Regions from separate parts of the Arthrobacter sp. P1_D12 genome, predicted to be linked through region 2. Evidence: predicted binding sites of a transcription regulator. Region 2 holds the regulator's gene; the other holds the start of a gene.
The links. The regulator HrcA, encoded in region 2, represses chaperone genes, less so after heat shock. The targets are predictions, from matches to a motif close to TTNGCACTCGNNNNNNNCGAGTGCNAA.

Region 1: groL (chaperonin GroEL) is a predicted target of HrcA. The motif match lies at 3,016-3,042, and genes of this name have one in related genera.

The regions. Positions count from the first base shown of each region.
Region 1 covers NZ_JBFUAR010000017.1:59,451-69,441, forward strand. Annotated here, with positions in the region: gene AC1DZV_RS14055 (RNase H family protein) at 2-1,060, opposite strand; gene groL (chaperonin GroEL) at 1,196-2,833, opposite strand; gene AC1DZV_RS14065 (ABC transporter substrate-binding protein) at 3,129-4,397, opposite strand; gene AC1DZV_RS14070 (cold-shock protein) at 4,457-4,660, opposite strand; gene AC1DZV_RS14075 (LytR C-terminal domain-containing protein) at 4,819-5,457, opposite strand; gene AC1DZV_RS14080 (DUF3263 domain-containing protein) at 5,551-5,892, opposite strand; gene AC1DZV_RS14085 (uracil-DNA glycosylase) at 6,017-6,823, shown strand; gene AC1DZV_RS14090 (siderophore-interacting protein) at 6,875-7,714, shown strand; gene AC1DZV_RS14095 (threonine/serine exporter family protein) at 7,875-9,371, opposite strand; gene AC1DZV_RS14100 (lipid II:glycine glycyltransferase FemX) at 9,420-9,991, opposite strand, start outside.
Region 2 covers NZ_JBFUAR010000014.1:116,423-130,196, reverse strand. Annotated here, with positions in the region: gene lepA (translation elongation factor 4) at 1-1,664, shown strand, start outside; gene hemW (radical SAM family heme chaperone HemW) at 1,710-2,948, shown strand; gene AC1DZV_RS12275 (DUF4870 domain-containing protein) at 3,080-3,499, opposite strand; gene AC1DZV_RS12270 (DUF3097 domain-containing protein) at 3,643-4,494, opposite strand; gene hrcA (heat-inducible transcriptional repressor HrcA) at 4,813-5,826, shown strand; gene dnaJ (molecular chaperone DnaJ) at 5,904-7,034, shown strand; gene AC1DZV_RS12255 (16S rRNA (uracil(1498)-N(3))-methyltransferase) at 7,037-7,825, shown strand; gene AC1DZV_RS12250 (GerMN domain-containing protein) at 7,876-8,802, opposite strand; gene AC1DZV_RS12245 (DNA polymerase IV) at 9,384-10,457, shown strand; gene AC1DZV_RS12240 (N-acetyltransferase family protein) at 10,546-11,043, shown strand; gene AC1DZV_RS12235 (NAD-dependent epimerase/dehydratase family protein) at 11,134-12,168, shown strand; gene AC1DZV_RS12230 (class I SAM-dependent DNA methyltransferase) at 12,175-12,825, opposite strand; gene AC1DZV_RS12225 (flavin reductase family protein) at 13,015-13,530, shown strand.

The DNA.
Region 1 (9,991 bases), on a different contig from region 2:
CTCAGGCCTCGGGTGTGCCCTGGTGGAAGCGGAGGCGCCATTGCGCGCCTTCAAGGACCCACAGGGAGCTGCGCAGGGCCGATCCCTCACGGGTGTGGCTGCGGTAGGTCAGGATGATGGTCTTCTCACCCAGCCGGTCCGCTCCCAACAATTCCAGCTCCACGGCTCCGCCCGGGTTGTCCTCGAGTGACATCATCATGGCGTCGCGGGTCCAGATCCGGCCGGAGCTGCCGATTTCGGTGAAGTCCGGGTGGAGCAGCACGCCCGTGCGGCCCAGGTCCGCCCGGGTTTCGGGGCGGAGCAGTTCGCGTTCGAGGGACTCGACGACGGCTTCGGCGCTGGCCTCCGCCAGGTCCACGGCAGGTTCTTCTTCGAGTTCGCTGAAGAGGTCCGGTTCGTCGTAGGTCCCCGGCGCGCCAAAGAGTTCCTGCTGGCCGGCTGGCGCCGGGGTTGCCTGCGGCCGGATCGGGGCCGCAGGGGCGGCGGCGGGCTGGGCGTCGGGCTGCGGGGCGGCGGGCTGTGTCTCGCCCTGCGGTGTCTTGTCCTGCTGTGTCTTGCCCTGCGGTGTCTTGCCCGCTGGCGGTTCGCCCTCCGGGGTGCCGAACCCGGGACCCTGCCGGACGGCCACGCCCTGCTGGTAGGCCGTGGCCGCTGCCCGGGCGCGGACGTCCGCCGCCTCGTTGAGCTCGTGCCCCGCGTGGCCCCGCACCCACTCGAAGGTGTATTTGCGGCCCACGAGCGCCTGGTCGATGTCCTTGAGGAGGTCCACGTTCAGCACCGGCTTGCCGTCGGCTTTGCGCCAGCCCTTGCGTTTCCAGCCGGGCATCCACTTGGTCACGGCGTTGATGACGTACTGGCTGTCGCACAGGATCAGCAGGTCTTCCCCGGGCATGTGCGCCGTTGCCCGGAACAGGTCCAGCACCGCCATCAGTTCGCCTTGGTTGTTCGTGCCGTGGGGCCATCCGCCGGCCCGCCAGCAGTCGTCGTTCACGTACCAGGCCCAGCCGGCCGGGCCAGGATTTCCTAAGGCCGAACCGTCGGCCGCTGCTGTAATCGTCACTGACCTATCCTGCCAGAACCCGCCGACGCCCACCGACGCTCCCTTGGACAGGGACAGCGTTTAACCGGCGACGGCGGCCCCACCCGAAGGTGGGACCGCCGTCGTCGAACAGCCGGTGATGGCTGGCGCGGGTGGTTAGAAACCGCCCATGCCGCCCATGCCGCCCATGTCGTCGCCGCCGCCCATCGGGGCGCCACCCTTCTCGGGCTTGTCGGCTACAACGGCCTCGGTGGTGAGGAAGAGGCCGGCGATGGAAGCCGCGTTCTGCAGGGCAGAGCGGGTTACCTTGACCGGGTCGTTGATGCCGGCGGCCAGCAGGTCGACGTACTCGCCGGTGGCGGCGTTGAGGCCGTGGCCTGCGGGCAGGCCGCGGACCTTGTCCACGACGACGCCAGGCTCGAGGCCGGCGTTGAAGGCGATCTGCTTCAGCGGGGCGTCGATGGCAACGCGGACGATGTTCGCGCCCGTTGCTTCGTCACCGGAGAGCTGCAGGTTCGCGAATGCCTTGGCACCGGCCTGGATCAGGGCAACGCCACCGCCGGCGACGATGCCCTCTTCGACAGCAGCCTTGGCGTTGCGGACGGCGTCCTCAATGCGGTGCTTGCGTTCCTTGAGCTCGACCTCGGTTGCGGCGCCGGCCTTGATGACTGCAACGCCGCCGGCCAGCTTGGCCAGGCGCTCCTGCAGCTTCTCGCGGTCGTAGTCGGAATCGGAGTTCTCGATCTCGGCGCGGATCTGGGACACGCGGCCGGCGATCTGGTCGGCGTCGCCTGCACCCTCGACGATGGTGGTCTCGTCCTTGGTGACAACAACCTTGCGGGCCTTGCCAAGGAGTTCGAGTCCGGCGGTCTCAAGCTTGAGGCCGACTTCCTCGGAGATGACCTGGCCACCGGTGAGGATGGCGATGTCGGCCAGCTGCGCCTTGCGGCGGTCGCCGAAGCCCGGAGCCTTGACGGCGACGGACTTGAAGGTGCCGCGGATCTTGTTGACGATCAGGGTGGCCAGGGCCTCGCCCTCGATGTCTTCGGCAATGATCAGCAGCGGCTTGTTGGACTGCATGACCTTTTCCAGGACAGCAACCAGTTCCTTGACGTTGGAGATCTTGGAGTTGACGATCAGGATGTACGGATCCTCAAGGACCGTTTCCTGGCGCTCGGCGTCGGTGACGAAGTAGGCGGAGATGTAGCCCTTGTCGAAGCGCATGCCTTCGGTCAGCTCCAGCTCGAGGCCGAACGTGTTCGACTCCTCGACGGTGATGACGCCTTCCTTGCCGACCTTGTCGAGGGCTTCGGCGATCAGGGCGCCGATCTCGTTGTCGCCGGCGGAGATTGACGCGGTGGCGGCGATCTCTTCCTTGGTCTCGATTTCCTTGGCGGAGGCCAGGAGCTCGACGGTGACCGCGTCAACAGCCTTCTCGATGCCGCGCTTGAGGGACAGCGGGTCAGCGCCGGCCGCGACGTTGCGCAGGCCTTCCTTGACGAGGGCCTGTGCCAGCACGGTTGCCGTGGTGGTGCCGTCGCCTGCGACGTCATCCGTCTTCTTGGCAACTTCCTTGACCAGCTCGGCGCCGATCTTTTCGTAGGGATCGTCCAGCTCGATCTCCTTGGCGATGGAAACACCATCGTTGGTGATCGTGGGGGCGCCCCACTTCTTTTCGAGGACGACGTTGCGTCCCCGCGGGCCGAGGGTGACCTTGACGGCGTCGGCGAGGATGTTCAGGCCCCGCTCAAGACCGCGGCGTGCCTCTTCATCAAATGCAATGATCTTGGCCATAACGGCAGTAGTCCTTTCGGGACAGTCGTTAAGAATGAACCTTCGCTGTGGTGCCCGCGACGGACGATCCCTACCCCGCGGCCTCTGTATGCCGCCGGGTCCGGGATCTCACCCCAGCAAGGTGTTTCTTTAGCTCCTGGACCGGCTGCCCCACTTCGCGGCCGGGCGGACCGGGCGTCGTGTTAGCAGTCAGTGCGCTGGAGTGCTAAATCAATAATTAGCACTCCCCCGGGGAGAGTGCAAGCAGTGGCCGGCCGGAACCGGCCGCCACGCGGGCACAATACGCTACGAGCGATCAGCTACCGCTGCTGCTCGCGGTTTCCGTGCCGTCCACCGTGGGCAGGTTGTCCTCGCCGTAAGTCGAAACCATATAGTTCGCTTCGGTAATGTCGCCGTGGGCATCAAAGTTGATCCGTCCGGACTGGCCGTCGTAGTCGGGCCGCTGGCCTGCCCGGAGGACGCCGACGCAGTCCTTGTAGCTCGTGCATGACTCGCTGGGCGCCTGGCTGCCGCCGGCCCCGGTTCCGCCTGCTGCGGGGGTTCCGCCGGAGACCGCGACGAGGGACGCTGCGATGGAGGTCCCGGCGTCGTCCTCTGCGGCGGCCGCGGCGACGGCGGCCAGGACGACGGCGTCGTACGTCTCGGCGGCGAACACCATGTCCTTCAGCCCGGGATCAACGGCCACGAGGTCCGCCTGGAAGGCGGCGGAGGGAAACACGCCGGGCAGGATCCCGCGTGCACCCTCGAGCGCCCGGGCGCCCAGGCCAGAACCGTACTTGCTGACTGCTCCGTCGCTGAGGACCAGCTTCTTGCCGGCGAGGCCGACATTGTTCAGCTCGGCGATGGCGCCCTGTGCGCCGTCGCGCGAGACCAGGATGACGGCGTCGGGGTTGGCGGCTTTGGCGGCGGCGGCAGCCTGTTGCGCCTGGTCGGGGGTGAACTCCGCGTCCGCCACGACTTCCAGTCCGGACTGTTTCGCCGCGCCGCCGACGGCGGCGGCGACGTCTTTGCCGTAGTCGCCTTCCTCATGCAGCACCGCCAAGGTCCTGGCGCCGCCGTCTTTGACCAGTTTGGCGAGGACGGATGCTTGGGCGATGTCGGCGGCCGAGGTGCGGAAATAGTAGCCGCCGCTCTTGTAGTTGCTGAGCGCGGCGGCGGTGTTGGCCGGGGAGATCACGGCTACTTTGGCGTTGGCCAGCACGTCGATGGCGGCCGGGGCACGGCTGGAATCGGTCGGGCCGATCACGACGTCGGCCTTGGCGGCAACCAGCGCTTTCGCCTGGGCGGCGGTGTCCGTGCTGATGGTTTCCGGCAGCAGCTCCACCGGTTTGCCTTTGTGGCCGCCAGCAGCGTTGATCTCCTTGACGGCAAGTTTGGCCGCCGCGAGCTCGGAGGCGTTGAGGAAGTTCTGCTTGCCCGTGTTGTCCAGGATCAGGCCGATGCGCAGGGTGCCGTCACCGCTGGCGTCCGCGCTGGCCACGCGGGCACTGCCCGCGGGGCCCAGGCAGCCCGTCAGGGCCAGGGCCGCTACTGTGCCCGCCGCCAGGGCGCGGCCCAACGGCAAATGTCCTCCGCGGCGCCCGGCCGCGTTCCTTGGGGCGTTCGTGACGGCAGCCAGTACCACTAGGCGGGCCGGACGCTTTCGGCCTGCGGGCCCTTTTCGCCCTCGCCGACTTCCAGTTCCACCCGCTGGCCCTCGTCCAGGGCGCGGTAGCCTTCCCCGACGATCGCGGACCAGTGCACGAAGACGTCGTTCTCGGACCCGTCCACGGTGATGAAGCCGTAGCCCTTTTCGGCGTTGAACCATTTGACGGTTCCCAGTGCCATTGTGTCCACACTTTCAGCTAGCTTGCGTGCGGCCCACCTCGATGTGCGCCGCGGACTGCGAAGAGAAATCCGCAGATACTGTACCCACAGCGTCCCCCAGGAACGGCGGCGGCGGGCAGGGCCGCCGCCTAATAGTTATTGAGGCGTAACCGGATTGGCTACTGGTAGCCGGGGCCGAGCACGACGACAAGGGGCCTGTTGAACTCGGCAGAGTCGACGAGGGTGTCGACGCCGAGGAGGGCTCCGAGTGCCTCCGCATTGTCCTTCTGCTCGACGCCGCTGTAGAAGATCACCGACGTCTGTTGCGGGACACCGCCCCAGTTGCCTGTCTCGCCCAGGACCCAGCCGTCGGAGGTGACGGTGCCGCCGACGCGGGTGGCGAGGCCGGCGGTGGTGGTCGCGTTGTAGATCGTCACCGGCTGCGTCTTGTCGACAGCGGCGGCTGTGGCGCTCGGCGTAGCTGACGGCGAAGCCGCCGGCGCGGCGGCGGCGTCCGTGCCGGCCGGGTCCGGGCTCGTCGGCGTGGGACTGGGGCTCACGGTGCTCGTGGCGGACGGGGTGCTGCTGGCAGATGCGGACGCGCTGCCACCGGCGGTCACGGCCGCGGCCTGGCCTGCGGAGAAGCCGAGCTTCGGCAGGATCAGGAAGGCCACCAGGCCGATGGCCAGGGCTACGCAGCCGGCTGCCAGGATCGGCGCCAGGCTCCGCCGCCGCGATGCCGCGACGGCCCGGTGGACTCCCTGCCGGGTAGAGGTCTCCGGGACCCGATCAAATTCATCCCGAGCGTATTTGGTCATGGTAAAACGACGTCCTTGCTGATTTCATACGGGGTGCCCAAGGCCGGAACGGACGCAACAGGACGTGCAGATCCGGCTGCTCGTGACGCGACTTTACGAATCTGTTCCCAGACGACGGGCAGTGCGGGCACGTTGGCGTGATGTACGTAGTCTACGCAATCTCTTGACCAGCATGGGATCGTGGGCCAGCGCATCCTCGGTATCGATGAGGGCATTGAGGATCTGATAGTAGTGCGTGGCGGACAGATCGAACAGCTCGCGGATGGCCTGTTCCTTGGCCCCGGCGTACTTCCACCATTGCCGCTCCAAGGACAGCATCTGCTGGTCGCGGGCGCTCAGCGCAGACTCCGCGGACACCCCGTCCAGGCCCGTGCCGGCGGTTGGGAAGACGGCGGAATCCCCCGCGAGCACGTGCTCCTGCGCTGTTTCGGCCACGACACACTCCTGGTTGATTCCGAAAGACCTGGCTGGATCCGGTAAAAAGTCAGTCCCCATGCTACGGCCGAATGACAGGGTTGTCATTCGGGCGGGCGCAGAAACGGGGCGCAGCTGGGGAAGAATGGGTGCTGTGTTTGATACCGAGTTTGACCCCGCCAGTGAACCCGACGCGCTGTTCGAGCTGGAGCCCGCAGCCGCGGACGCCCTCAGTTTCGAGGACCTGGCGCGCCGGCCGCTGGACGCGCTGGTTGCTCCTGACTGGGCGGAGCCGCTGGCGCCGGTGGACGCGCAGTTGCGCGAAGCCCTCGCCTTTGTCGCGGGCGAAGTGGCCGCCGGGCACGGCGTACTGCCCTCGCCGGCAAACCTGCTGCGGGCTTTCCGGCAGCCCCTGGCCGGCGTCCGCGTGCTGGTGGTGGGCCAGGACCCGTATCCGACGCCGGGGCACGCCGTGGGGTTGTCCTTCGCCGTGGACGGCGCCACCCGGCCGATCCCCCGCAGCCTGGCAAACATCTACAAGGAACTTCAGGCCGATCTCGGCTTCCCCCCGCGCGTCCACGGAGACCTCAGCCACTGGGCGGACCAAGGCGTACTGCTGCTCAACAGGGTGCTCAGCGTCCGTGCCGGCGCGGCGGGCTCGCACCGGAACAAGGGCTGGGAGGCTGTGACGGCGGCGGCCATCCGGGCCGTCGCCGGCCGCTCCTCCGTTTCCGGTGCGGGCCATGCCCCCCTGGTGGCGATCCTGTGGGGGAAGGATGCCGAGTCCGTGCGGCCGCTGCTGGGGTCCGCCGCCGTGATCGCCAGCGCCCACCCCAGCCCGCTATCGGCCTCGCGCGGCTTCTTCGGGTCCCGGCCGTTCAGCCGGGCCAACGCCCTGCTGCTGGAACAAGGCAACGGGACGGTCGACTGGGAGCTTCCGCCGTTGCCGTAACAGGCCTACGCGCAAAGCTCCCGCCGGGGGTTCATGGTTAGGCTTAGCTGCATGACATCCGTCCCCGCAGCCACCACCGCCACCCGGAACTCGCGCCCCCAGACCGATCTGAGGGTCCTGCGCAGGGAACAGCTCTCCCCGCACATGGTCCGGATCATCGCCGGGGGCCCTGGCTTCGCCGGGTTCGTCAACAACGACTATGTGGACCGGTACGTCAAGATCGTCTTTCCGCAACCCGGCGTCGAATACCCGGATCCGCTGGATTTGTGGGCCATCCGGGAAACCATGCCGCGCAGTCAGTGGCCGCACACCCGGACCTACACGGTCCGCTGGGTGGACCCGGCGGCGCAGGAACTGGCCATTGACTTTGTGATCCACGGCGACGAGGGGCTCGCCGGCCCCTGGGCGGCTTCGGCCCAGCCCGGCGATCGCCTGACTTTCACCGGCCCCGGCGGCGGGTACAACCCGGATCCGGCCGCGGACTGGTACCTGTTTACCGGCGATGAATCAGCGTTGCCGGCCATCGGCGCCGCGATCGAATCCCTGCCGGAGGATGCCCGCGGCCTCGCCCTGCTCGAAGTGGACAGCGACGCCGACGTCCAGGCCATCGCCGGGCCGGCCGGCGTCGAACTGCGCTGGCTGCTGCGCGGCGGCGCCCCCGCCGGTGAGAGCGAACTGCTGGTCACGGCGGTGCGCGATGCCGAGTGGCCCGAGGGCCGGGTGCAGGTCTTTGCCCACGGCGAGCGGGGCTACATGAAGGGCCTCCGGGACGTGTTCTACGTGCAGCGCGGGCTGGAGCGGGCCCAGGTGTCCCTCTCGGGCTACTGGGCCAAGGGCCGGGTGGAGGACGACTTCCAGGCGGAGAAGAAGCTGCCGATAGGCAAGATCTGACGGCGCAAGATCTGACGGCGCAAGATCTGACAGAGCGAGATTTGGCGTTGCGGAGTTTCCCCACCTTTGCCGCCACGACGCCGGGACACGCCGTCGCGTCCCGGCAAAAGTGGGGAAACCCGGCGCCTTCGGGGAACCGGGCGGCCATTCCTCGTAAGATCTAGCGGCGGCGGGCCCTGCGCCGTTCGTTGCTCGCCAGGCTCCGCGTCAGGGGCCGCGCCAGGGTGTCGCCGAGCACGATGCCGGCAGCAACACCGAGCACGATGGCCCCGGCGTTGAGCATGCCGCCGGCGCCCATGAGAATCTCCGATTCCTCGATGGTCAATACATACATCGACCGGAATATAGTGAGCCCGGGGAGCAGAATCAGGGCGGCGGGAACGGCCACCACCAACTGTGGGGCGCCCATCCGGAGGGCCACGACGCGGGCCAGCAGGCCGATCACCACGGCAGCAAGGGCCGGGGCGAAGCGGGAGCCGATGCCCAGGGCGTCGCCGCCGATGAGAACCAGGTAGCCCACCACCCCCACGGCCGCCGTCGGCAGCAGCAGCTTCCAGCTGGTTTGTTCCGTGATGCCGATCATCAGCACCGCGATGGCGATCAGGATGACGATCACCCATAAGTCATACTTGGGCGGGAATGTTTTGGTGACGTCTATGGGATCCATGCCGGTCATGTCCCCCACGACGAACCCGACGGCGATGCCGGCGACCAGCGCCCCGAACGTCAGCATGGTGGACAGGAACCGGCCGGCCGCCGTGACGGGGAAGCCGTTGATCGCATCCTGTACCGAGGACACCAGGCGTCCCGTCGGCAGGAGCAGCAGGATCCCGCCGACCACCACGATTTCGGGGGCAATCTGCACTCCCAGCGGGCTGCCGAAGCGCCACAGCAGCAGGGCGATGATGGTCACCAGGAACGAACACGAGGCAGTGATGAAGAAGTCCGGCGTACGCCAGCGGCCCAGCTGGCGGGCCAGCAGGCTGACCAGAAGGTTGGAGAGGAACGCGACGATCGAGGCGCCCAGTCCGCCGCCCAGGACACCGACGAAAACGGCAGAGAACACGCCGAAGGCCACCGCGACCATCCACCGCGGGAACGGCTTCGCGCTGCGGGTGATGTCCTCAAGCCGGCGCACGGCTTCCTCGCGGCCGACACCGCCGGCCACGATGTCCGTCACCAGCTGGTGCACTTGCGAGAGGCCCGCGTAGTTGTTGGTCCAGGACCGCACCACGCGCAGCAGTGAGATGGGCGTCTGGTCCTTGGGTGCGTAGTTGATGGCCACCGACTGGTTGGTGATGTCCACCTCGATGTTCTTGAGGCCAAGCGCGGCGGTGATGGCGATGATGCTGGTCTCGACCTCGAGGGCGCCGGCGCCGTACCGGAACATGGATTCGGCCAGCTTCAGGGCGAAGTCGATGGTCTTGCGGGCTGCGGCGTCCACCCCGCCAACCTGGATCATCGGGTTGGCGTAGGGGCTGCCGGCGAGCCGGTCGACGATGCTCATCGGCGCGGTGGGCGGGTTTTCGCCCTGGACCAGGCGGCGCAGCATCCTCTTGGCGGCGGCGTTCTGGCGCACCTGCATGGCCGACATTGGCTGGGTCCGGGGCAGGTCGTCCGTGGGTGGCCTGCGGTGGCCGTCGGTTCCGTTGTTCATTCCGGCCTCCTCATTGTCCTTGGCTGACCTTGATTGTCTTTGGCTCGGTTAGTAAAACTGCTGGCCCGTGCGCCGGGTGTAGACCTGGCGTGCGACGCGCTCCCCCGCCGTCATCCATGCCTTGTACTTCAGCGGGCTCAGGACCTGGTCATAGCAGCCGACGAAGTCGGTCACGGTCTTGCTGAAGCTGGTCTTGAAGAGCCCCAGCCCATGGAACGGGTTCGACGTGTCCTTGAGCTTGTCGCTCGGGGGCGTGCCGCAGAAGTCGTATTCGGTGCAGCCGAGGTCCTTGACCTGGTTGATCGCGGTCCACTGCACGAGGTGCGAGTCACCGTACTGGCCACGCTTCTGCAGGGAGCCGCCGTCCTTGTACGTTCCCTTGCGGCCGTAGTTGATCACGAACGCGCCCACCGAGGGCACCCCGTTTTCGTACACGAAGAGCAGCCTGCCCTGGTCCCGGGCCAGGAAGTTGGTCCAGAACTGGCGGTAGTACTCGTACTCGCGCACCCGGACCTGGGACTTGGCTTCCACCGTGGTGGTCATCAGGGCATACATGGCCCGGAAGTTCTCTTCCGTGGGCTCGACGTTGTGGACTTCCACGCCCTCACGGATGGCGCGGC
Region 2 (13,774 bases):
AACGCGGCATCACCATCAAATCCCAGGCCGTCCGCATGCCCTGGGAACTCGACGGCACCAGCTACGCGCTGAACATGATCGACACCCCCGGGCACGTCGACTTCACGTACGAGGTCTCCCGCTCGCTCGCGGCCTGCGAAGGCGCGATCCTGCTGGTGGACGCGGCCCAGGGCATCGAGGCCCAGACCCTCGCCAACCTCTACCTGGCGATGGAAAATAACCTCACCATCATCCCGGTCCTGAACAAGATCGACCTCCCGGCAGCCCAGCCCGAGAAATACGCGGCGGAACTCGCCAACCTGATCGGCGGCGACCCCGACGACGTGCTCCGCGTCTCCGGCAAGACCGGCATGGGCGTCGAGGTCCTGCTGGACAAGATCGTCCGCGACCTGCCGGCACCGGTGGGCGATCCGAACGCCCCCGCCCGGGCCATGATCTTCGACTCGGTCTACGACACCTACCGCGGTGTGGTCACCTACGTCCGCGTCGTCGACGGCATGCTGCACCCGCGTGAACGCATCCAGATGATGTCCACCCGTGCCACGCACGAGCTCCTTGAGATTGGTGTGAGCTCCCCGGAACCCACCCCCTCCAAGGGCCTTGGCGTCGGCGAGGTCGGCTACCTCATCACCGGTGTGAAGGACGTCCGCCTGTCCAAGGTGGGCGACACCGTCACCAACCTGGCCAAGCCGGCCACCGAGTCCCTCCCAGGCTATGCGGACGCGAAGCCCATGGTTTTCTCCGGCCTGTATCCGCTCGATGGCACGGACTATCCGGTGCTCCGCGATGCGCTGGAGAAACTGATGCTCAACGACGCCGCACTGGTGTACGAGCCCGAAACGTCCGCCGCGCTGGGCTTCGGCTTCCGCGTGGGATTCCTGGGCCTGCTGCACCTGGAAATCACCCGCGAGCGGCTCGAACGCGAATACAACCTGGACCTCATTTCCACTGCGCCCAACGTGGAATACGAGGTCACGCTGGAGGACAAGAAGGTCGTCCACGTCACCAACCCCAGCGAATACCCCACCGGCAAGATCGCTGAGGTCCGTGAGCCGATGGTGTCCGCCACCATCCTTGCGCCGAACGAGTTTGTCGGCGCCATCATGGAGCTGTGCCAAAGCCGGCGCGGCGTCATGGGCGGCATGGACTACCTCTCCGAGGACCGGGTGGAAATCCGCTACCGCCTGCCGCTGGCCGAAATCGTCTTCGATTTCTTCGATATCCTCAAATCCAAGACCCGCGGCTACGGGTCACTGGACTGGAAGGCCGACGGCGAGCAGGTGGCCGACCTGGTCAAGGTGGACATCATGCTCCAGGGCGAACAGGTTGATGCGTTCTCCGCCATCACCCACCGCGACAAGGCCTACGCCTACGGCGTGATGATGACCGGCAAGCTGCGCGAACTCATCCCGCGCCAGCAGTTCGAGGTGCCCATCCAGGCCGCCATCGGCTCCCGGATCATCGCCCGCGAAAGCATCCGCGCCATCCGCAAGGACGTCCTCGCCAAGTGCTACGGCGGTGACATCACCCGAAAGCGCAAGCTGCTGGAAAAGCAGAAGGAAGGCAAGAAGCGCATGAAGATGGTGGGCCGCGTCGAAGTGCCGCAGGAGGCTTTCATCGCCGCGCTGACAACGGACGAGTCCAAGGACAAGGCCAAGAAGTAACGGTGCAGGTAATGACTGTTGCTGCAGTATCGGCAGGCCGGGCCCGTGCCTAGCGTTCTTCCCCTCGGCGACCCGGCGCCGGTGGACGGGCTGCTGCCCGCCCAGGCCGGTGAGGGCGCCGATCAGCGCGCTTTCGGGCTGTACGTGCACATCCCGTTCTGCGCCGTCCGTTGCGGGTACTGCGATTTCAACACCTACACCGCCACCGAGCTGGGCGGCGGTGCCTCCCAGGGCGCCTACGCCGCCACCGCGATCGCGGAGGTGGAGTTCGCCGCCGCGGCCCTGAGGGGCAGCGGCCTGCCCGACCGTCCCCTCAGCACGGTCTTCTTCGGCGGCGGCACCCCCACGCTGCTGCCGGCGGAGGACCTGGCGCGCATCCTCACAGCCGCGATCGACGCCTGGGGACTGCAGCCCGGCGCCGAGGTGACCACCGAGGCGAACCCCGATTCCGTCACGCCCGCATCCCTGCAGCTGCTGGCCGACGCCGGGTTCACCCGCGTCTCCTTCGGCATGCAGTCGGCCGTGCCGCACGTCCTGAAGGTCCTGGACCGCACCCACACGCCCAGCCGGGTGCCCGAGGTGGTGCAGTGGGCGCGTAGTGCCGGGCTCTCGGTCAGCCTCGACCTCATATACGGGACGCCGGGGGAGTCGCTGGAGGACTGGCGCTACTCGCTCGAGACCGCACTGTCCTACGCCCCCGACCACATCAGCGCCTATGCCCTGATCGTTGAAGACGGCACCAAGCTTGCCGCGCAGATCCGCCGTGGCGAAGTGCCGGAAATCGACGACGACGACCACGCCGCCAAATACGAACTCGCCGACGAACTGATTTCCGCCGCCGGGCTCAACTGGTACGAGGTCAGCAACTGGTCCCGCACCCCCGAACAGGCCTGCCGGCACAACCTCGCCTACTGGCGCGGGGACGACTGGTGGGGCATCGGGCCCGGGGCACACTCGCATGTGGGCGGCGTCCGCTGGTGGAACGTCAAGCACCCCACCGCCTACGCCAACCGCCTCGGCGCCGGCGCCTCACCCGCCGCCGGACGCGAAACGCTGGACTCCGAAACCCGAAACGTGGAACGGGTCATGCTCGAGGCCCGGCTCAATTCCGGACTCGACATCCCAAGCCTCGGCGGCCTGGGGGACACCGGCAGGCACGCTGTCGCGGGGCTGATCGCGGACGGCCTCGTGGACCCCGCGGCGGCTTTCAAAGGCCGGCTCATTCTCACGCTTAAGGGCCGGCTGCTGGCCGACGCCGTCGTCCGCAGGATCCTGCCGGACTAGTCTGCCCGGCAAAGCCTCCAATAGTTGGCTGCCGCATCAGCGGCCACAACACACCCTGCCGCACAAAACAGAGCCGGCCGCTGCCCCTGAAGGGCGGCGGCCGGCTCTCTTGCTTGGTCCGGGCAGGCCGGCTATTTGATCCAGCGCAGGTTGAACTCGTAGCGGTGCGGCTGGCCGCGGTTGACGTGGATGCCTGCCGCCACCGAGAAGCACGTCACGGCGATCCAGATCACTGTGGCGAGTACGGCGAAGAGGTTGCCCACTACCGGGATGAAGACCAGCAGATTGGCCAGCACTGCGGCTAGGGTCGGCGGCAGCGTGAAATTGAGGGCTTCCTTGGATTCCTGTGCGGTGAACGGGCCGCGGTCCTTGAAGATGAGGTAGATCAGCAACGACGGCACGCAGCCCAGGATGCCGCCGAAGTGCGCGAGCGTGGCCCACTGGCGGTCCTCGCTGGCCGTCAGCGGCAGCGCGTTTGCCGGAACGCCATGGTACGGGGGCTGGCCATGGCCAGCCTGATTGCCCGTGTGTTCGCGTGCGTTATCTGCCACGGTGTAGCCCTTCGGATTGCGGTGATGCGTTGCTGCCTGGGTTGTGCCTGAAATAGCCGGGACCGCACCGGAAGCGCGGCCGCCGTTTCAAGAATACTTGCTCGGGCCCGGAAATGGAGATCACGGGCGGCCGCCGCGGCGGACTAGGGCACGGTGAGGAAGTCAATGACCTCTTCCACGCGGCCAAGCAGCGACGCCTCCAGATCAGCGTAGCTGCGGACAGCCCCCAGGAGTTTCTGCCAGCCGAGGCCGATGTCCTCCTTTGTGGAGTGGGGCCAGCCGAAAGCCATCAGGATCCCGGTCTTCCAGTCCGTGCCGCGGGGGATCACGGGCCACTGCTCGATCCCCAGGACCGCGGGCCGGATGGCCTGCCACACGTCAACGTAGGGGTGCCCCACAATCAGGACGTTGCCGGCGGCGCCCGGTGAGGCCATGACGGCGTCGGCGATCCGCGACTCCTTGGAGTCGGACACGAGGTGGTCTACGAGTACGCCGAGGCGCCGGCCAGGGCCCGGGCCGAAGTCCGCCACGGCGGCCGCGAGGTCGTCAATGCCGTGCAGGGGCTCGACGACGATGCCCTCCACCCGGAGGTCATCGCCCCACACTTTCTCCACCAGCTCGGCGTCGTGCTTTCCTTCCACCCAGATGCGGCTGGCCTTGGCCACCTGTGCGCGCTGCCCCGCCACCCGCACCGAGCCCGACGCCGTACGGCCGGCCCCGGCGGCCGGTGCCGTCTTCTTCGGGGCCGGCGGCATCAGGCGGATGGGCTGGCCGTCCAAGAGGAAGCCGAAGCCGAGACGGAAGGACCGCGACTTGCCCCGCCGGTCCTCCAGGGCCACCACGTGCATGCCGCCGGACTTCTCCACCCGGGTTACGGCGCCCACCCAACCGGACTGGACCTCCTCGAGGACCATCCCGCGTTCCACCGGGACTTCCGGCAACTGGGTCTTGGCGGGGGCGGACAGGTCCTGGGGTCCCCAGTTCTGGTACGACATCTCTACACGCTAACTTTGCACTCGGAATGTACGGGCGGTCGGTGGAACTCTCCGGGGGCCGGAACCGGACCGCGACGACGCGGCAACGGCAGCGGCTGCCACGGTCTCGGCGCCGGCGTGACGGGAATCGCGTTCCCGCGGGCCACGCCTGGAGCGAATCCAATGCTAACAACGCGGCGACTCATATTAGACTGGTTAGCACTTAGGCATGTCGAGTGCTAACCCTTGTCCTGTGTCGGGCCGTCCGTGCACCACTTGTGGACCCGGACGGACGAGGGGAGTGGCACCGGCTGCGGGACAGTCGACAGGAGGTGGAGCGTGAGCGAACCGCGCAAACTCGAAGTGCTGCGCGCCATCGTGGAGGACTACGTCCATTCGCGTGAGCCCGTTGGTTCCAAAGCGCTCGTTGAACGGCACCATCTCGGCGTCTCGAGCGCCACGATCCGAAATGACATGGCGGCGCTGGAAGACGAGGGTCTGATCACGGCACCGCATACGAGCGCCGGCCGGATCCCCACTGACAAGGGCTACCGGCTGTTCGTCGACCAGATCTCGGCGGTGAAGCCGTTGTCGCCGGCCGAGCGCCGGGCCATCCAGGCGCTGCTGGAAGGATCCGAGGACCTCGACGACATCCTTGACCGGACCGTGAGGCTCCTCTCGCACCTGACCAACCAGGTCGCCGTCGTGCAGTATCCGCTGCGCAGCCGCGCCCGGGTGCGGCACATCGAGTTCGTGCTGCTGGCGCCCCGGAAAGTGCTGGCGGTCCTGATCGCTGACACCGGCAAGGTGGAGCAGCGCGTGATCGACGTCGGGCAGGACATTCCCGACGACGCGCTGGCGGAATTGCGGACGAGCTTTCTGGCCAGCCTGTCCGGTACACCGCTGAGCCTGATGCCGCAGCTGCTGCCCGCCGTCGTTGCCGGCGGCCCGCCCGCGCGGCGCGGAGCAGCCCAGGCGCTGGCCCGCGGCCTCGAGGCCCTGGCCACGAGCAGCCGTGAAGAGCGCATGGTCATGGCCGGCACCGCCAACCTGGCCCGCTCCAATGTGGACTTCCCGCTCAGCATCGGCCCCGTGCTGGAGGCCCTCGAGGAACAGGTGGTCATGCTCCGCCTGCTCAGCGAAATGGCCGAAGACCCGCGCGGCGTGACCGTCAGCATCGGTCGGGAAAACCCCTACGACGGTCTCGCCGAGGCCTCGGTCGTGGCCACTGCATACGGGCCGGACGCCACGGCCAAGGTCGGAGTGCTTGGGCCCACCCGGATGGACTATCCCACCACCATGGCGGCCGTCCGAGCGGTGGCCCGCTACCTTTCGAGGATCCTGGGCCCCTGACAGGCCCGGGACCGAATACGACTTCTTGCCCCACAGGCAGTGCCCACAGGCAGTACAACAAGGAAGAGATACACACTTTGAGCAGCCACTACGACGTTCTTGGAGTCTCCCGCGACGCATCGGGGGAGGAGATCAAGAAGGCCTACCGGAAACTGGCCCGGACCCTGCACCCGGACGTGAACCCCGGGGAGGACGCCTCGGACAGGTTCAAGGCCGTCACGCACGCCTACGAGGTCCTCTCCGATCCGCAGAAGCGCCGGGTCTATGACACCACGGGCAACGAGAACGGTACCGACAACGGGTTCGGCGGCGGCAGCTACTCGGGCCAGGGCTTCGCCTTCCAGGACATCTTCGAGACCTTCTTCGGCGCCGGTGGCGGCCAGGGCGGCCCGTCGTCCCGGGTCCGCCGCGGCCAGGACGCGCTGATCAGCGTCCGGATCGACCTCCGCGATGCGGTGTTCGGCGTGAACAAAAAGCTCGAGGTCGACACGGCCGTCATCTGCCCCACCTGCGAGGGGTCCTGCTGCCGGGAAGGCACCCACCCGGTCCGCTGCGACATCTGTGGCGGCAGCGGTCAGGTCCAGCGCGCCGTGCGGTCCATCCTGGGCCAGGTCATGACGTCCGCCCCCTGCGGGTCTTGCGAGGGCTTCGGCACCGTCATTAAGGACCCGTGCAACGAATGCAGCGGCCAGGGCCGGATCCGCAGCCGCCGCTCCCTCACCGTCAAGGTCCCGGCCGGTGTGGCCACCGGCACCCGCATCCAGCTGTCCGGCCAGGGCGAGGCCGGCCCCGCCGGCGGCCCCGCCGGGGACCTGTACGTGGAGATCAGGGTCAACAACGACGCCACTTACGTGCGTGAGGGCGATGACCTCCACGCGAGCCTCAACATTCCCATGACGGCGGCCGCCCTCGGCACCGAAATATCCCTCGACACCTTCGACGGACAGCAGGAGATCGACGTCAAGGCCGGCACCCAGTCCGGCGAGATCATCACCCTTCGCGGTCTCGGCGTCACGCACCTGCGCGGCCACGGCCGCGGTGATCTGAAGGTGCACCTGCAGGTGGAAACGCCGGTCAAGCTCGATCACGTCCAGGAGGAACTTCTCCGCCAGCTGGCCAAGCACCGCGGTGAGCACCTCACGGAAGGAAAGCTCGCGGCCAGCGGCGGCGTCTTCGCCAAACTGCGGGACCGGCTCGGTAACCTGTAGCGGTGAGTAACCCGGTCTTCTTCACCGCCCCAGGCGCCCTGGACCAGCAGGTCCCCGGCTCGGCCTTCGTCCTCGGGGGCACCGAGGCCCGCCACGCCGTCACCGTCAAACGGATCGGCGTCGGCGAAGCCGTCGACATCGCGGACGGCGCCGGCAAGCGCCTGACCGGCACCGTGACAGCCGTCGCTGCCGGGGAGCTGACCGTCGAATGCGTGGGCCTGGCTGAGGAACCACGGCCCGGAACACGGCTGGTCCTGGTCCAGGCCCTCGCCAAGGGCGACCGCGATGAACTGGCGGCCGAGACCGCGACCGAGTTGGGCATCGACGCCGTCATTCCCTGGCAGGCCGAGCGGTCCATTGTGCGGTGGAAGGCTGAGCGGGCCGCGAAGGCACATGCCAAGTGGCAGTCGGTGGTGACGGCAGCTGCCAAGCAGGCGCGCCGGGCATGGATTCCCGAGGTCCGGGCCGCCGTCGACGGCGCCGGGCTGCAGACGGTCGTAGCGGCGGCAGACCTCGCCGTCATCCTGCACGAGGACGCTGTGCGCCCGCTGCGGCAGGTACTCGAGGCCTGGCTGGAAAGTGTTGGGCCCGGCGAGGTTGTGGCAGACGATGCCGGATCCCGTGAGGTCCTGCTGATCGTGGGTCCGGAGGGCGGGATCAGTCCGCGGGAGGTGACCCGGCTTTGCGACGCCGGCGCAGTTACGGCCCTTTTGGGGCACCATGTGCTGCGTTCGTCCACGGCCGGGCCCGCCGCCACTGTGCTGGCCAGCGATATCCTCGGCCGCTGGTGACCTGCGGCAGCCGGCGCCGCAGGTGACGTGATGCCTTGTTGAGGTGACGGCTATTTGACCGTAAACCCGCGGGTGTCCTGGAATACTTCCTTGGCGCTGTCGGATGCGTCCACCTGGGACACCCGGACCTCGTAATTGCCCGGGCCGAGGTTCACGGACAAGGTGAACAACCCGGGCCGGGCTGCATCGGCCGAGGCGGTGGCGCTGCCGTTGAGATACGCGGTCTTGGCGTTGTCGCCGTCGCCGTCAACCTTGAGGATCGCCCAGCGGAGCTTCCCGCCCTGGACGGTGCTGCGGCCACTGATCTTGACCGAACCGTCGGCCACGGACGTGCCCTCCTGCGGATCAATGATCCACACAGGTGCCACCATCCCGGCGCTGCGGGACGTCGGCTCGCCCAGCCGGACATGGTTGAACGCGACGTAGTCGGTGTGCCCGTCCACCAGCACAACCACCTGGACCTGCTGTCCGGCATCGATGAGGCCGGCGCTGGCCGCGGCAGCTGTCGCCGTGTAGACGAGCTGCTGGATGGCGCGCTCGGCCATGGCCGCATCCACGTTGCTGTTGAAGGCATCAGCGGAGACATCCACCGTGATGACGTTCTTGCCGGAAATCGACGTCGCCAGCTTCTTCGGATTTTGCCAGGGCGTGAAAAAATCCGGGTCCAAGGGCTTCTGCGACATCATGACCCGAAGGGCGCGGGTGACGGGATTGTCCTGATCCGGAACGTCGCGGAACTCGCGGTAGAGAAACGCGTTGTCATTGGCCCGGCCGATCCAATACACCGGAGCCTTGTTCGACGTCTGGGCAGTCTCGAGCGGTGCGCTCGTGGTGGGGACGCCCGACGCCGGGGCGGGAATGAGCTCTGATGGACTGCTGGAATTTGTGATGCCGCTCTGCGGCGTCGCCACGCAGCCGGACAGGACGAGCACGGCAGGCAGCGCCAACGCCAGCGCGACGCGGCGGACGCGCCCCACCGATGGCTGCTGAACTCCACGCTTCCTGATGCCGCTGTCCCTTCGTCTTAAGCCCCGCGTCCCGCGGTGATGATCCGTTTGTTGCCGTCGCCGGCCGCTGACAGCCGCCCGATCCCTCACCGGCCGGAGGCCGGCCCGGCGATGCCGGGACAGCCGGATTCCAGCATGGCACACGGGCGCGGCGCGGAAGCCGGGTTTGGGCCCTGGCGCCGGAACTGCAACGGGAACGATATGAGGCCGATACAAAGTTGATACCTAATGGCGTCCGCTTGTGGTTCCTTGCGCTGACGTGGTCCGGGCGAGGGGACGCAGCACCAGGCGTATCAGTGCATTGGCATGCCATCGCGGAGGCGGAGCCGTTTCCTCGCCGCTGCTGGGAGGCCAGCGTAGGGCGTCAGGGCCAGGAGTTCGACACTTTTCCAGATCGTCGGCCTTTGCGCCCAACGCTGTCCGCACCCGGTCTCCAAGCACTTCGGTGCGCAGCAGCGACGGGCATGGGAGGGCACGTTGACGACGGCGAGTCCGGCCAGGCTTGGTGGAGGGCCGGTGCTTGTAAGGGATGTTTAGGGCAGACTGGTGGCGTGAGCGGAATCCCATGGGTGCTGCACGTCGATCTCGACCAGTTCATCGCGGCGGTCGAAGTGCTCCGGCGGCCGGAGCTTGCTGGCAAGCCGATCATTGTCGGCGGTCGGGGCGACCCCACGGAACGCGCCGTGGTGTCGACCGCATCCTACGAAGCGAGGGCGTTCGGCGTGGGTTCCGGAATGCCCTTACGCATTGCTGCCCGGAAAGTGCCCGAAGCTGTGATCCTGCCCGTCGATCAGGAGGCTTACCTCGCGGCGTCTGAAACGGTCATGGCTACCCTGCGCGCGCAGCCCGGCGCCACCGTGCAGGTCCTCGGGTGGGATGAAGCTTTTGTAGGCACCGAGACGGAGAATCCGGAAGCCTACGCCCGGCAGCTGCAGGCCGCTGTCCTGGAGCGAACGCAGCTGCACTGCAGCGTGGGCATCGGCGACACCCTGGTCCGGGCCAAGGTCGCCACCGGTTTCGGCAAGCCGGCCGGCGTCTTCCGTCTCACTGCCGGGAACTGGCTCGACGTCATGGGCCGTCGGCCCACCAAGGAGCTCTGGGGCGTCGGAACCAGGGTGTCGGGCAGGCTGGCCAAACTCGGCATCAACACAGTGGCCGAGCTAGCCGCGTCCGACCCCCGTGACCTGGTCCCGGAGTTCGGCCCCAGGATGGGACCTTGGTACGCGGAGCTCGGACGCGGGGACGGTGCCAGTGTTGTGGACGACACTCCGTGGGTTGCCCGAGGGCATAGCCGGGAGACCACCTTCCAGCGCGACCTGACCGAACCCGCCCAGGTCGACGACGCCGTGAGGGAGTTGACAGCGCGCGTCCTGGAGGATGTTGTGGCCGAAGGTCGGCCCGTGGTTGGGCTGACCCTCAAGGTCCGGTACGCGCCGTTCGTCACCAAGACCCACGCGAGGAAGCTTCCCGAGACATTCGACCGGGACGAAATCCTCGCGCAGGCGCTGGACCTCGCAGCCGGAATCGAAGCGGACCGTCCGATCCGGCTCCTGGGCCTGCGGGCCGAAATGGCAATGCCCGACGATGCCCGAAAGGGACATACGCCGACGCGCGGCGGCTGGTGACGGCGTCGCTTCCTTACCGGTGCAGCGTTCTGCGGGCCGGCTGCAAAATGACCCTGGCAAGCTCTCAAGTCAAAGTTAGGCTGGGACGATGGAATATCAGATCCGCCAGGCCGCGGTCGAGGACGCTGATGCCGTTGTCAGGATGCACACCCTGGCCCATGAGGAATGCTACGGGCACCTTTTGTCCCCGGCGTTCTTCGATGCCCGCCGTGCCAGCATGCCGGTGCGCGTGGAAAAACGCCGACCGTATCTGGACAGCGCCCAGCCGCGAATCATCGCCGTGGACGAGAGTAATGAAATAGTTGGATTTGCCGACGCCGGTACGGGGCGTGACGATGACCTGCCTGGCGAACTTGAGCTTTACTCCATTTACACGCTGAGGCGCACTCATGGCACTGGGCTCGGTGTCGCCCTGTTGAAGGCCGCCCTCGGCGATTTACCCGCCTACCTGTGGGTCCTTGAGGCCAATGTGCGCGCTCAGGCCTTTTACGCCAAGAACGGTTTTCAGCCTGATGGGACGCGTAAGTTGCTTTCACCCGAATGGGAGGAACTACCTGAAATACGGATGGTCCGCTCCGACATTTAGCCGGGCAGGTGTCACGCTGAACGTCGACTGAGGAAGTACCTTACTTTGGCGGTGCGCCCGCAAAGGCACCCGTCCATTAGAGTCGGACAAATGAAACGGGCTGTGATCCTTGGAGGCACTGGCGTTCTCGGCCGCGCGATTGCGTGGCGGCTGATCCGTGCCGGCTGGGCTGTGGACGTGACGGGCCGGGACCGGACCAAGATGCCGGCTGACCTGGCTGCCGCCGGTGCCCGATTTATCGCCGCCGAACGTCGTGACGACGCCGCACTGGCCGGGGTGATGGCCGGTGGTGCCGATCTCCTCGTGGACGCGGTGTGCTACACCGACGCCGACGCCCGGCAACTCCTGCCGCACCTGGCCGCGGTGACCTCGGCCGTCATGCTTTCGAGCAAGGCTGTGTACGTTGACGCCGCCGGCAACCACGTCAATTCCGATGTAGCGCCACGCTTTGATGCGCCGATCCTTGAGAACAATCCGACCATGCGGCCGGGAACCGGGGACTACCAATCCCGGGAAGGCTATGGCGCCAACAAGGTGGCCGCAGAGAACACCCTCCTGGACAGCGGCCATCCCGTGACGGTGATCCGGGCGTCCAAGGTTCATGGTGAGGGCGCCGCCCTGCCCCGGGAATGGATGTTCGTCAAACGGGTGCTCGACCGGCGCCCGGCCGTGTTCCTGGCCCATGCGGGGCAGGGCGCAGACCACACGACGGCAGCGGTGAACACGGCGGCCCTCGTGGAACGGGTTGCCGCCGTGCCCGTGGCACGGATCCTCAACAGCGCCGATCCAGATGCGCCGAATGCCCGGCAGATCGCCGCAGCAATTGCCCGCTACCTGGGCCACCACTGGGAAGAAGTGCTTCTGGATGACAGCGCACCCGCGGGCCTCGGTGACCATCCGTGGGATTTCCGGCCTCCGCTGGTACTGAGCACCAGGGCCTCCCTCGACCTCGGCTATGAACCTGTGGGGACATACGCTCAGACCATCCCGCATCAGGTGGACTGGCTGGTGAAGGCGGCAGCGGCGGGAGCCATGCCGGGAACCGGCGATCCGTCCCTCAAACACTATCTCGACTACGCCCGGGAAGAGCAGTTCACCGCTGGTTCGGCCCTGCGAGCACGTTAACTTCCCCTATGAAGGACTAAGTGTTGAAGACACGAAGGGTTTGTCGACGAGGATGGCGGCCTGTGGATGGTTTTCCTTGGCCCTCGGTGAACGCACCAGCTGGGCGCGCATCTCAAAGCCTTGTTCGGTGAACCGGAGCGCCACCTCCTCGGGTGCGTGCAGTTCCGCCCGGAGCTGGACGTCGTGTCCGTAGGCACGGTCAATCGTGCGGTGGCCGCTGCCGGCGTGGAAGGCGACGAGCGCCGAACCGCCAGGGCGGAGCGCCCTCCAGAACTCGCGCGCGATCGCCGGCAGAGCCGTCGGGGGAGAGTGGATGATCGAGTACCAGGCGAGGACACCGTCCGCAGCCGCGTCGGCCTGGGGCAGGTCCGTCAGCTCTCCCAGCTCGAACAAGAGCCCGGGATGCAGTTGTTGCGCGATCCGGACCATTTCGGGCGACAGGTCCACACCGCTGACGTTCAGCCCCGCGTGGCCGAGGTAACTGGTCATGCGTCCGGCACCGCATCCGACGTCGATCACCGTCCGGTCCGCCGTGCCGCGCATGTGGGCGATGAAGTGGTCCATCATGGCCATATCCAGCGGGGCCTCGAAACTGGTATCCGGGATCACCGCTGAATAGGTCTCGGCGACTGTGTCGTACGCGGATCTGACGTCCATCAAATTTTCCTGGTTTGCCATCAACCGAGCCTAACGGCCATGGCCGGCGAACTCCTGGTGCCGAATTCTTACGTCATGCAACGGGTCCGTGACGCGTTGTGTCGTTGCGCGACTGTGCGTTGCAGCCGGGCTTGGGAACCCGCGTCTGCGGTGGTTGATTGGGGCTACCAGCGCTCGAAAGGACCCGCCATGACGGAACATTCTGACCTCAGCCCGAAGGCACTCCGCCACATTCTCGGACACTTCGCCACCGGACTGACGGTGATCACCGCAGCAACCCAGCACGGGCCGGCCGGTTTCACTTGCCAGTCCTTCGCCTCCCTGTCCCTGGAGCCGGCCCTGGTCACTTTCAGCCCCGCACGGACATCGAGCACCTGGCCGCTGCTGCGTGCGGCGGGTCGGTTTGCCGTGAACATCCTGGCGGCAGAGCACCAGCATCTGGCGGGGCAGTTCGCGCGCTCGGGGACGGACAAGTTCGCCGGCGTCGGCCATTCTCCCTCGCCGCTGGGCAACCCCGTCCTGGATAACGCCCTGGCCTGGGTGGATTGCGAACTCCACCAGGAGTACGACGGCGGCGACCACACGATCGTCGTCGGCGCCGTCCGCGCCCTGGGCGCCCGCCCCGACGCTGAGCCCCTGCTCTTCTACAAGGGACGGTACGCGGGCGTCGGGTCCCGCGCCGGCGCGCTGGAGAGCGCGGCTTGACCGTGTCGGAACCGGAACGGGTTCCGAAGCCGGAGCGGGCGCCGGAACCCGGCAACGCGGAACAGCCGTGCCCGGCAACAGGCGCCCACTGGCTCGAGGGGTGGGTCATCTTCGGAAACGCCTACCCGTAACGGCCGGCGCCGGATCCCCTCCGGCGTCGGCCGCGCCGCGCTGGCGTAAGATGGAAGCACCCGTAGACCCTGGCCGCGGGCGGTGCGAACCGCCGTCGGTACGGATCACGGCG